One region of the Cytobacillus sp. Bac17 genome, then DNA from elsewhere that is predicted to be linked to it. Evidence: predicted binding sites of a transcription regulator. Region 1 holds the regulator's gene; each other region holds the start of a gene.

Region 1 (3,261 bases):
GTGTCCTTTTTTTTCACAACCAATAGGGTCAGGAAAAGGACAAAAAAGCCGGTTTGTTACTATATTGACACAAAAAGACCCGGCGTATGTAAAAAAAGCGGAGATAGCCGGTAATAGAAGTCATCTCCGCTTTCTATTAAAAGAAGGAATACAGCATTGTGTATCCCTTGCAATTATAATATTAGTGAAGGCGGTTTTTATTTTGGAAGTCTTTTAGCTTTTTCGGAGTTACGTCATTTCCTTTCGGGTCAACGATTGTAACACCTTTAAGCGTGTTCAGCATGCCAGAGCGAAAAGTCTCCAAATACTCTTTGCGGAGAGAAGTCTGTTCTTTTGCTTCTGCTTCTGTTAAACCTGATTCCTTTGCCTTCTTTGCCAGTTCATTAATTCGGGCAAGTTTTTGTTTTGGCAGCATATATTAAAGCTCCTTTATATCAAAAGTTTACCTTTGGATATTCTGATAGAAGTTTTTATTATACAATAGCTTCAGATATGGAACAATACTGAAACTCAACTGCCATCATACTAAAAAAGAACACTTTTGACAAGAAAAGTGCTCTATTCAACAAGTGATTCCATATACTCTTTATACCTTCTGTGGACTGTTGCTTTTGAGATATTATAGCCAAAGCCTCTGAGTGTTGCAGCAATCTCTGCAAATGTTAACTCGTTTTTCCTTAGCCGGACAATTTCCTCTATCGGCACCTCTATTCTTTCTCTGCCGCCATTTGTTCCCTGATTGCTTAAGTTCTTCTCGGGGCGGTATCCCTTATCAACAGCCCGCTGCATGCCGCGTCTAATTTTGATGTTATGAAGCTTTCTCTGATATTCTTCTACCATCCCAACAATGTTCAGCACCATCGAATCTGATTCCGAAAGCTCGAGCTGGCCGTTATTCGAAATGCTGTACAGCTGAACTTCTTCCTTTAGGATGCAATGGAGTATCGCTATCTTTGCATTACCCCGCCCCAGCCTGGTTTCATCCTGAATGAGGACAACCTTGATATCCTTTTCTTTAATTAAGTCTAAAAGCTCCAATATACCGTCTCTTTCAAGGTCATATCCACTGGCCTGTTCGCGTATCACCTTGACTACTTCAAAATCATGCTTTTTCGCCAGATTCACCAGCTCTTCTTCCTGTCTTGAAAGGGACGTTTCCTGAGTATCCTTTGTTGTACTAACCCTGCAGTAAATAATTGCTTTCATAACTTCTCCTTATTCATAAAAGTCTGAACTGGCAAGCTCTTTATAAGGCTCGTCATCCAGTGCTTTTACTGGAATAACAATTTCATCGCCCGGAAAAATCCTGCCTGCCGCTATCTCATTATTTTGTTCGACCCAATTAATAAATTGATCTGTAGACAGCGAATGTTCAGCCGAAAAACTCTCAGCAATTTCCCATAAAGAGTCACCTTCTGCAACAGTGACTTTCACAAACTTTTCCGTATCAGGTGTCTCTATCTGAATGAGCATAATAAACGATGCTGTCAGGCTTAAAACGAAGAGAATAATAGCATAAGAATATGATTTCCACAATTTTTTCAGCATGATATACCACCTCTAAAAGAATGTATGTTCGCATTTGATGTTTTTATTATAGACCGAACATTTGTTTTGTGTCAATAAAAATTCGAACTTATGTTTGTATCATATGGTAATTGATGCTATAATTGAGACAACAAAAACATACGAGGTGCGTAAAGATGGTGAAATTATCAAAAAGGCAGCAAGATATATTAGAGTTTATTAAAGAGGAAGTTAAATTGAGAGGCTATCCGCCTTCTGTAAGGGAGATCGGGGAAGCAGTCGGCCTGGCTTCAAGCTCAACAGTTCACGGCCATCTCGCCCGTCTTGAAAGCAAAGGGCTGATCCGCAGAGATCCTACTAAACCGCGCGCCATTGAAATTTTAGATCTGGACGAGTCTTCTCACATCCCTAAGGTCAGTGCAGTCAATGTTCCGATCGTCGGTAAAGTAACTGCAGGGCAGCCGATAACAGCCATTGAAAATGTTGAAGAATACTTCCCTCTTCCAGAAAGAATGGCACCAGCTGATGAGCATGTATTCATGCTTGAAATCATGGGGGAAAGTATGATTGAAGCCGGAATCCTTGATGGCGACTATGTCATCGTCAAACAGCAGAGCACTGCTAATAATGGAGATATCGTGGTTGCCATGACAGAGGAAGATGAAGCAACTGTCAAAAGATTCTTTAAAGAAAAAGACTATATCCGGCTTCAGCCGGAAAACTCTACAATGGAACCTATCATCCTTCGAAATGTTTCCATCCTTGGCAAAGTTATAGGTGTATACCGCCATATGCATTAATAGAATGATAAAAAGCAGGCAGCCACTGCCTGCTTTTTATTTTTTCCAATTTTAAGAAGGTTATCAGTTCCTATTACCTGATGCTATTAGTGAAATCATACGAAAGTAACTGATACCTTTTCTGTTGGTACTAAGTTGCAGTCATGTATGACTATTTTATTATTCAGAAAATTCGGTATTTTTATGCATATTATTTTATAGCCACTTTCTATATAATGGTAATACACCGAGAATCAACCTAAGGTCGCTTGTCCAAAATCTCGACTTTAGGAGTGTGAAGAAAAAATGTTTTTGAACATTACCTTCGCTTTGTTGATTGGTGGGCTGGTCGGTGTCGTTGGACATATTCGGAAAGAAGGCAAAATGGTCAAACCCAGAAGGACAAAAAAATTCATCTATCTGGGGGTCTTTGAAGAAGTAATCATGGGGGCTTTAGCGGCTGTTTTTTTGGTCGTATCTTCAGATCCTGACTCTGCCTTAAAGGTAGTGCTCCTTGCGGTAATTGCAGGATTTGGAGGAGATGCACTGCTGACATGTCTCGATTTCCTAAAGATCAGACATAAAGAATAGAGAGATGCAGGGAAATACAAATTAGTTAAAACCTCGTTCACTTAGAAACGGGGTTTTTGTATTTTAGCTATGTAAAAACCCCCTGCTCATGCAAACAGAGTGTTTTCGAATTTTTAAAGTAATTGCTCATGTAGTGTTCGTTGCTCCAAGGGATGTACTTGCGTACGAAACATAAATACTAATCCTTGCCGTTAGAAATCCTCTTTAACTATTTTTTCAAAACTGCTCCTTCTGCTGAACCAATGGGCAATTAAGTATAGTGAAACTAAGATAAAAAAGGAATAAGCAAAGGCCCAATGGATTTTTTTATATAAGTGCAGCATTGGTGTTTTATATCTTTCACAAACCCTTGAAAACAGGACTA
Region 2 (3,261 bases), on a different contig from region 1:
CTCTTCCTCCTTCAGCTTCCTTTTTAATTTGGCTGCTGTTTGATAATAAACTTCGTCATAGCTTTCAATTCCAGAATCCACACATTGGTACCGTTCCAGATAGTTCATGATGGTCCAGCAATCATCTGCAGTTTTTGCGCTGAAATACAGTTGATTAAGATAGTCAGAGGAAAATAGATATTCAGTTTCATCCAGTTCATTAAAACTGCTTTCATACATTCTCCTCTTAGTCACCTCACTTTCCCTATAACCATCAAAAATGCTTCTTATTATTCCATTAATCATGTATCTCCACCTCTTTCTGTCAGTGTCTGATACAATATATGGGCATTTGACTATAAAATTGCCTGTCTTTCAAAGAAAAGTTAAATTTTTATCAAACTTATCTTTAAAGGAATTCAAATCAAAGTGTGGAAATGGTTATAAAAGCTATTGGAGGCCACATATGTTTAAAAATAAAATAGATTATTGGATGGATAAGCAGGGGTTAAAGAACAAACATATCGCTAAAGCTTGTGAAGTAACGGAAACCACCTTTTCAAAATGGAGACAAAATAAAACTCAGCCAGATTTGAAACAATCGGCAATTATTGCACGTAAATTAGGAGTATCTATTGATGATTTAGCAGATCTTGAGGAGGATTAAATAATGTATTATTTGTTTGTTGGGCTTTTTGTAATAACAGTCGCATTAGGAATGCTTACTATTTTCTTTTTGTTCAAGAGGGAAAAATACGGCGCCAAGCGACTTTCAATTAGTGCATTAGCACTCGTTGTCTCGGTATTAATTTTAATACCTCTTGGGAATTCACCAGTAGTTGATGAAATGTCTGACGAAGAAACTGATCAATGGTATGAAGACAATGTTGCACCAAAATCAACTGAAGAAGCAGCGAGTGTAGTCCAGGAGGTTAAGGAAACGGAACCATTAGTAAGCAAAGCTGAATCTGATCTAATTCATAAAGGAATGACTTATGAGGAAGTGGTGTCAATTATTGGGCAGGAAGGAACTTTAAGCAATGAAACTAAAATGAGCCACGCCACTTTAACCTCATATAAATGGGAAAATGAAGATGGTAGTTATGCCGCTATTTTTTTCTCTGACAAAAACACAGGGGTACCTAAAGTTGAAGATTTTATATTCAGCAACTTAAAATAATAAAAAACAAACCGTCTCAATTAAGAGGCGGTTTTTATTATGCGCAGCGTTCTTGGTGGTGTTGGCTCCCAGCTGATATATCCTTTGTCTTTTAATTTATGAAGCAGATCACTAACTGTGGATGGTGATTTTAATCCCAACATATCTGCAATGTCACGAAATGCCGGTGGATAATTGTGTTTATTTATATATTGATTTATGGCTTCTAAAGTTTCCTTTTGTCTCTTCGATAGTTTACGCATAATTTACCCCTCTTTTTCTACGTTGTTTGGCAGCTGATAAAATGTTTGCTCGTTTAAATGATCTCAGCTGCTGTTTACCAATATCAAAAGTCAAAATGCCCTCCACAGTTATTTTTCTTACAATAACTGATCTGTGTGTAAGCTCCCCAGCATCATTTATATAGATTAAATCAATCGGTAATTTATTTTCCATTGAGTATTTAAATAAGCAATTCATCACTTTCAGCTCCTTTTGACATAATAATATACAAACACGCGTTCGATTTCAAGTTGATTTTCGAACAAATGTTTGTATAATTTATAGTATAAGGAGCTGAAAGGAAATGATTCGTGATCGCGGAAAAAAGAAATGGCAATCTGCATTCTTTATGCCTGAGCATGTAAAAATGCTTAAACAGATAACCTATGATGATAAGAAACAAAAGAAGCCACAGCTGGATGAACAGGAGTTTGAAGAGATTGGATTTGTTGTTATGGATTCACTGAATAATACAATACCAATTAAGGTGACGATCTGGCAGGATGGTTTTTTTAAGGCTATTACTGGAATAGTCGATAAGGTGGATATGCTAATGAAATACATTTTATTTGAATGTGATGAAGGAAAAAGAAAAATAATGATTGAAGAAATTACGGGTGTTGAAAGGGTATAGAGATGACCAGGATTCCAGAGAAAGACCGCGATATTTTAGAACAAGCAATGTATCTTCCTATGCTGCTGACCATTCTGGAACGCGATCGAATCATAATTGATAAGGCGGGCTTTAAGCTAAAAGAGCCTTATCTTCAATTAATTGAGGAAACAATAAAGGCTGTACAAAGGGACTTAAAAGAAACGAAGAATGCCATGAGGAAAGATAGGATGAAGGTTGAGCAAGTAGCCAGGGACGAAGATTTTACAATGTTTTTATTCATATATAAAGGGTTTGAAGAACAGCATAATTATTTTAATCCTCGTATCCGGAATAAAGTCCAGGAGTTACTGGAGCATTATTTATATAAACGATATAAATGAGAGGGTGTTTTTAATGAAATTTAAAGATGTTACAAAGGAAAACATTGAATTAGTTTCAAGAGTGGAGAAGGGTCCCTTAGCTGGTCAAAAGGTTAAAGTATATGACTGTAAGGACACTAGGGTAGTGTTTAGCACTGATGGAGAAAATAAACACATAAGTATTTCTAATATTAACAGACCAGTTAGAATGTCAGAAATAGATTATGCAGTGAGAAAAATTATGAAGGCTTATGGTGAAACATTGCTTGTGAAAGAAGGCGTAAGAGGAATAATTCACATTCGTTTGGTAAAGGAAAAAGCCCCTCTCCATTGAGAAGGGCTTTTCTTATTTACTTAACTCGAAGCACTTGTCCAACATAAATAGTGTAATTATCATCAAGGTTATTCCAATCTTTGATTTGTTGCACAGTGCTTCCATAAGTTCTGCTTAAAGAGTAAACTGTATCTCCAGAAACAACAGTATGATATACTGCAGAGCTCTTTCTTGGAAGATTGAAACTCTTCACGATTCCATTCACATGGCCACGAGCGAGATTTTCAATAAAAGTAGCTGATTTTAATTTACCTGCATCATTGGCATTATCAATAAAACCATTTTCGGTAAGAAGTGCCGGCATAGCTGATTCACGTAGCATGTGGAAGTTAGCCTGTTTCTTACCCCTATCATAGAAATCTACCAGCTTAATTATCTCAGCATGAATATTGTTTTGATAAGTGGTGGTGGGTGCCCCAACTCCTGGATAAACATAATCCTCATATCCTGTACCACCACCTGCGTTAATATGAACTGATAATAAGAAGTCAGCTCCCCAAGCATTGGCTGCATTCGTGCGCTCAGATAAGGA
Region 3 (3,261 bases), on a different contig from region 1:
AGAAGCGAAGCATACGGTTTGGTTTGCGCGAGCTTATTAAGCTGTGAGTGTGAAATATTACGTGATCTTTCAGGGTCAATTATTTAGGTCCGCCTCACTCAGGCGGACTTTTTTCTTAAAGATGATTGAATGAACGTCCAGGTTTCACAGTAAAGCATTCGAATAAGGAACTTAAACATATTTTATTGAACTGATTAATATGTTAAAATCAAAAATGTCTAAAAATTTAGATAAAATTTTCGGACAATGTTATTATGACAATCAATATATTGGCATGAAAATACTATGGGGAACAGATCTCAAATAACTTTATAGGTATTGAAAGGGGAAAATCATTTGAATCAAACATTATTAATTATTGATGCCCAACAGGAGTTAATTGATGGGAATATAAAAGAAAGTAAAGTTTTTAATAAAGAGCGGCTTATTGGGAATATCAATTTAGTGATCGAAAAGGCAAAGCAATCCAGTATTCCAGTTGTCTTTGTTAGGGATTTAGATGTTGCTGAAGGGAAAGGCAAAGGATTTCAGGTTCACGAAGAAATTAATGTGCCTGCGGAAACGAAGTTCTTTGATAAAGCTGCGACGAATTCCTTCCATGGAACAGGACTGCTGGATCACCTTAAATCTCAAAAGGTCAAGCATGTTGTTATAATGGGGTGTAAAACCCAGCACTGTATAGACAGTGCAGTTAGAACCGCAACTATTAGTGGATTGGATGTCACATTAGTAGGTGATGGACATTCAACAACGGACAGCGATGCTTTAAGTGCAGAACAAATTATCAAGCATCATAATGATACTCTTCACGGCCATTACAATGTGGAACATTTTTCAGTTGTCAGAAATGCAGCGGAAGACTTGTTTCATCCGATACATGATTCATATAGGTGAATTGAAATTATAGTATAGAGATATTCCTTATTAACAATAGATTCCCAATTTCTTACTGTGAAATTGGGATATTTAATTTGTGAAAGATAGGCATTCATGAAAGTAGAGGTATACAGGAATTTCCTGAACATCAAGAATGCTGCCCCCGTATTTTTTCCCCTTTTTTCGCTTTTAGAATCCATTTTATAAACTGTTGCCTGTCATATAAACGCATATTGTTTGCTTCGGCAAATTCAATTGCTTGACGGGTGAAACGCTCATTTGTGATGACCCAGCATTCAGCAGCATCAAAAATATCCATTTGCCTTAAAGTTTTTTGGACTAGGCGTATTCCGACTTCTCTTTTATGGCTTTTGACTTTAACAATCACTTGATACCCCGATGGAGAGGCGAGTAAAAAACTTATATCCGGATTCTCATCAATCGGTTTTGTAACTATATAACCAAGTTTGGATAATAGAGAGATGGAGAAATCCTCTAATTGCTCATCTGAAAGTTTGCTGATCAGCCAGATTTCGGAATCCGCCTGACTTTTCTGATCACGGCGAAACCAAAACAATCCGTAAACGAGATAGAAAATCACCTCTCCCAAAAAAGTCAGAAATGCATTTTCCCAATTGTTCGTATTCATAAAGACAATAATCGGCACCAGGATGATCATAAACCAAAGTATTAGATGATGACGTTCATTCAACCTGTAACACATCCTTCATTCTAAAAGTCTTCTAATCTTGTTATATCACAAATCATTTGGGCGGCAAGAATAGGAATATCTAAAAAGATTGGAATCGCCAAAATATATTGGTAAAATTTACATTTACGAACATGTGTTTTATAATATTATTATCTTAAAATGGAGGTAGAATACTTGAGGCCGGAACTAAGAAAGGATTTGGAAGTAAAAGATTTCCTCAGCTATTATTGGTTAAAAGAAGAACTGCAAGTTTTTTGCAGAGAGAATGGAATGAGTGCTGCTGGCTCTAAAATGGAGATTACGGATAGAATAGCAGCATTTCTTCAGACAGGAGAAATAAACAAGCCAGCAAAGAAAAAAAAGTCCCCTTCTAAAGATGTTTTGTCAGAATTAAATTTAGATACTGTCATCACAGAAAATCACCGCTGCAGCCAGACCGTAAGAGCCTTCTTCAAATCAATTATCCCTAAATTTCATTTTTCGACTTATATTCAAAATTATTTTAAAGAAAATGCAGGCAAAACATATCGTGATGTGGTTCATGCTTGGTATGAAGAGGAAGAAAGAAAAAAGAATCCGTCTTATAAAAAACAAATAGGGTCTCAATTCGAATATAATCAGTTCACCAGAGATTATTTTGCAGACCCAAAAAACAAAGGCAGTAATCGAGAAGAGGCCATTAAAGCCTGGAATGTATTAAAAAAACTGCCAGGAAGCAACAAATACAGAGGCTGATTTACATATGAAAGCAGGTTTGAAGTTAATCAATTAATTAGAGTAGATGCAGAATGGAATTTAATGGGCAGGAATGGGTGTGGTTGAAAGGGTTTGGAGCAACAACTAATTGTGGATGAATTACCCAATGTAAGTTTTATAATGGAGGTCTCCAAATGAAGATTCGGCTTACGGAATTTAGCGATAATTGGGCTTTAATGTATGAAGTAGAGGCACAGTTTCTCAAAACCATCTTTAAAGATGACATCATAAAATGTGAACATTTTGGCAGTACTGCGGTCCAGGGGATGAAGGCAAAGCCTGTAATCGATATGATATTTATTGTGAAGGACATCGAAAAGATAGACAGTTTTAATGAAGAAATGAAAAACCTAGGATATGAGGCTGCTGGTGAATGGGGAATTACAGGAAGACGATTATTTCGAAAAGGCGGGGAAAACCGATCTCATCATTTGCATTTCTATCAATTTGATAACCCCCAAATAGAACGGCACCTAATATTTAGAGATTATCTGCGGTCCCATCCTGCTGAAGCAGCAAGGTACACTAAATTCAAGGAAGAATTAGCAAAAAGGTTTGATGACACAAGTGAGTATAGCCAAGCAAAAAAGGCATTTGTGAAGGAAATGGAGAAAAAAGCACTTGTTTGGTCTGGGGAAGCAAGGAAATTAAATGCAGAGGAATAGCAATATGCTCTCATTCCTTCACAATTATGGCATTAGGTTAAAAGGATTTTAATTACAGCCAATGTGCTTAACAAACTTTTGGTATGCTTTTGCAGTAATCATTGAAATTAAATAAATGCTTATGAATGAAGCAACAGATACGAAGAGTAAATAAATTACTGTATAAGGTTTAGGAATATCCACATTGAAAAAGGCAAATATAGTTATTAACAATGAAATTCCTATTGCTTTTGTGGTGTGTTTATTTTGAGT

What was found. Region 1 encodes LexA, which represses DNA repair genes until DNA is damaged. Its sites were predicted from a motif close to CGAACATATGTTCG; they were not measured.
Region 2: a site for LexA is predicted at 1,680-1,693, ahead of NR125_RS14525 (YolD-like family protein). Genes of this name have one in related genera too.
Region 3: a site for LexA is predicted at 1,715-1,728, ahead of NR125_RS06970 (DUF6434 domain-containing protein). Genes of this name have one in related genera too.

What each region holds. Positions count from the first base shown of each region.
Region 1 covers NZ_JALJRC010000001.1:388,258-391,518, forward strand. Annotated here, with positions in the region: gene NR125_RS01950 (DUF896 domain-containing protein) at 182-415, opposite strand; gene NR125_RS01955 (YneB family resolvase-like protein) at 559-1,206, opposite strand; gene yneA (cell division suppressor protein YneA) at 1,216-1,548, opposite strand; gene lexA (transcriptional repressor LexA) at 1,704-2,327, shown strand; gene NR125_RS01970 (DUF4257 domain-containing protein) at 2,613-2,897, shown strand; gene NR125_RS29870 (hypothetical protein) at 3,223-3,261, shown strand, end outside.
Region 2 covers NZ_JALJRC010000011.1:35,640-38,900, forward strand. Annotated here, with positions in the region: gene NR125_RS14500 (hypothetical protein) at 1-285, opposite strand, end outside; gene NR125_RS14505 (helix-turn-helix transcriptional regulator) at 446-646, shown strand; gene NR125_RS14510 (hypothetical protein) at 650-1,159, shown strand; gene NR125_RS14515 (LexA family protein) at 1,180-1,401, opposite strand; gene NR125_RS14520 (hypothetical protein) at 1,394-1,594, opposite strand; gene NR125_RS14525 (YolD-like family protein) at 1,725-2,054, shown strand; gene NR125_RS14530 (YhjD family protein) at 2,057-2,416, shown strand; gene NR125_RS14535 (DUF1827 family protein) at 2,430-2,729, shown strand; gene NR125_RS14540 (N-acetylmuramoyl-L-alanine amidase) at 2,746-3,261, opposite strand, start outside.
Region 3 covers NZ_JALJRC010000003.1:67,429-70,689, reverse strand. Annotated here, with positions in the region: gene proS (proline--tRNA ligase) at 1-40, shown strand, start outside; gene NR125_RS06980 (cysteine hydrolase family protein) at 337-894, shown strand; gene NR125_RS06975 (restriction endonuclease) at 1,025-1,588, opposite strand; gene NR125_RS06970 (DUF6434 domain-containing protein) at 1,763-2,323, shown strand; gene NR125_RS06965 (GrpB family protein) at 2,479-3,009, shown strand; gene NR125_RS06960 (hypothetical protein) at 3,058-3,261, opposite strand, start outside.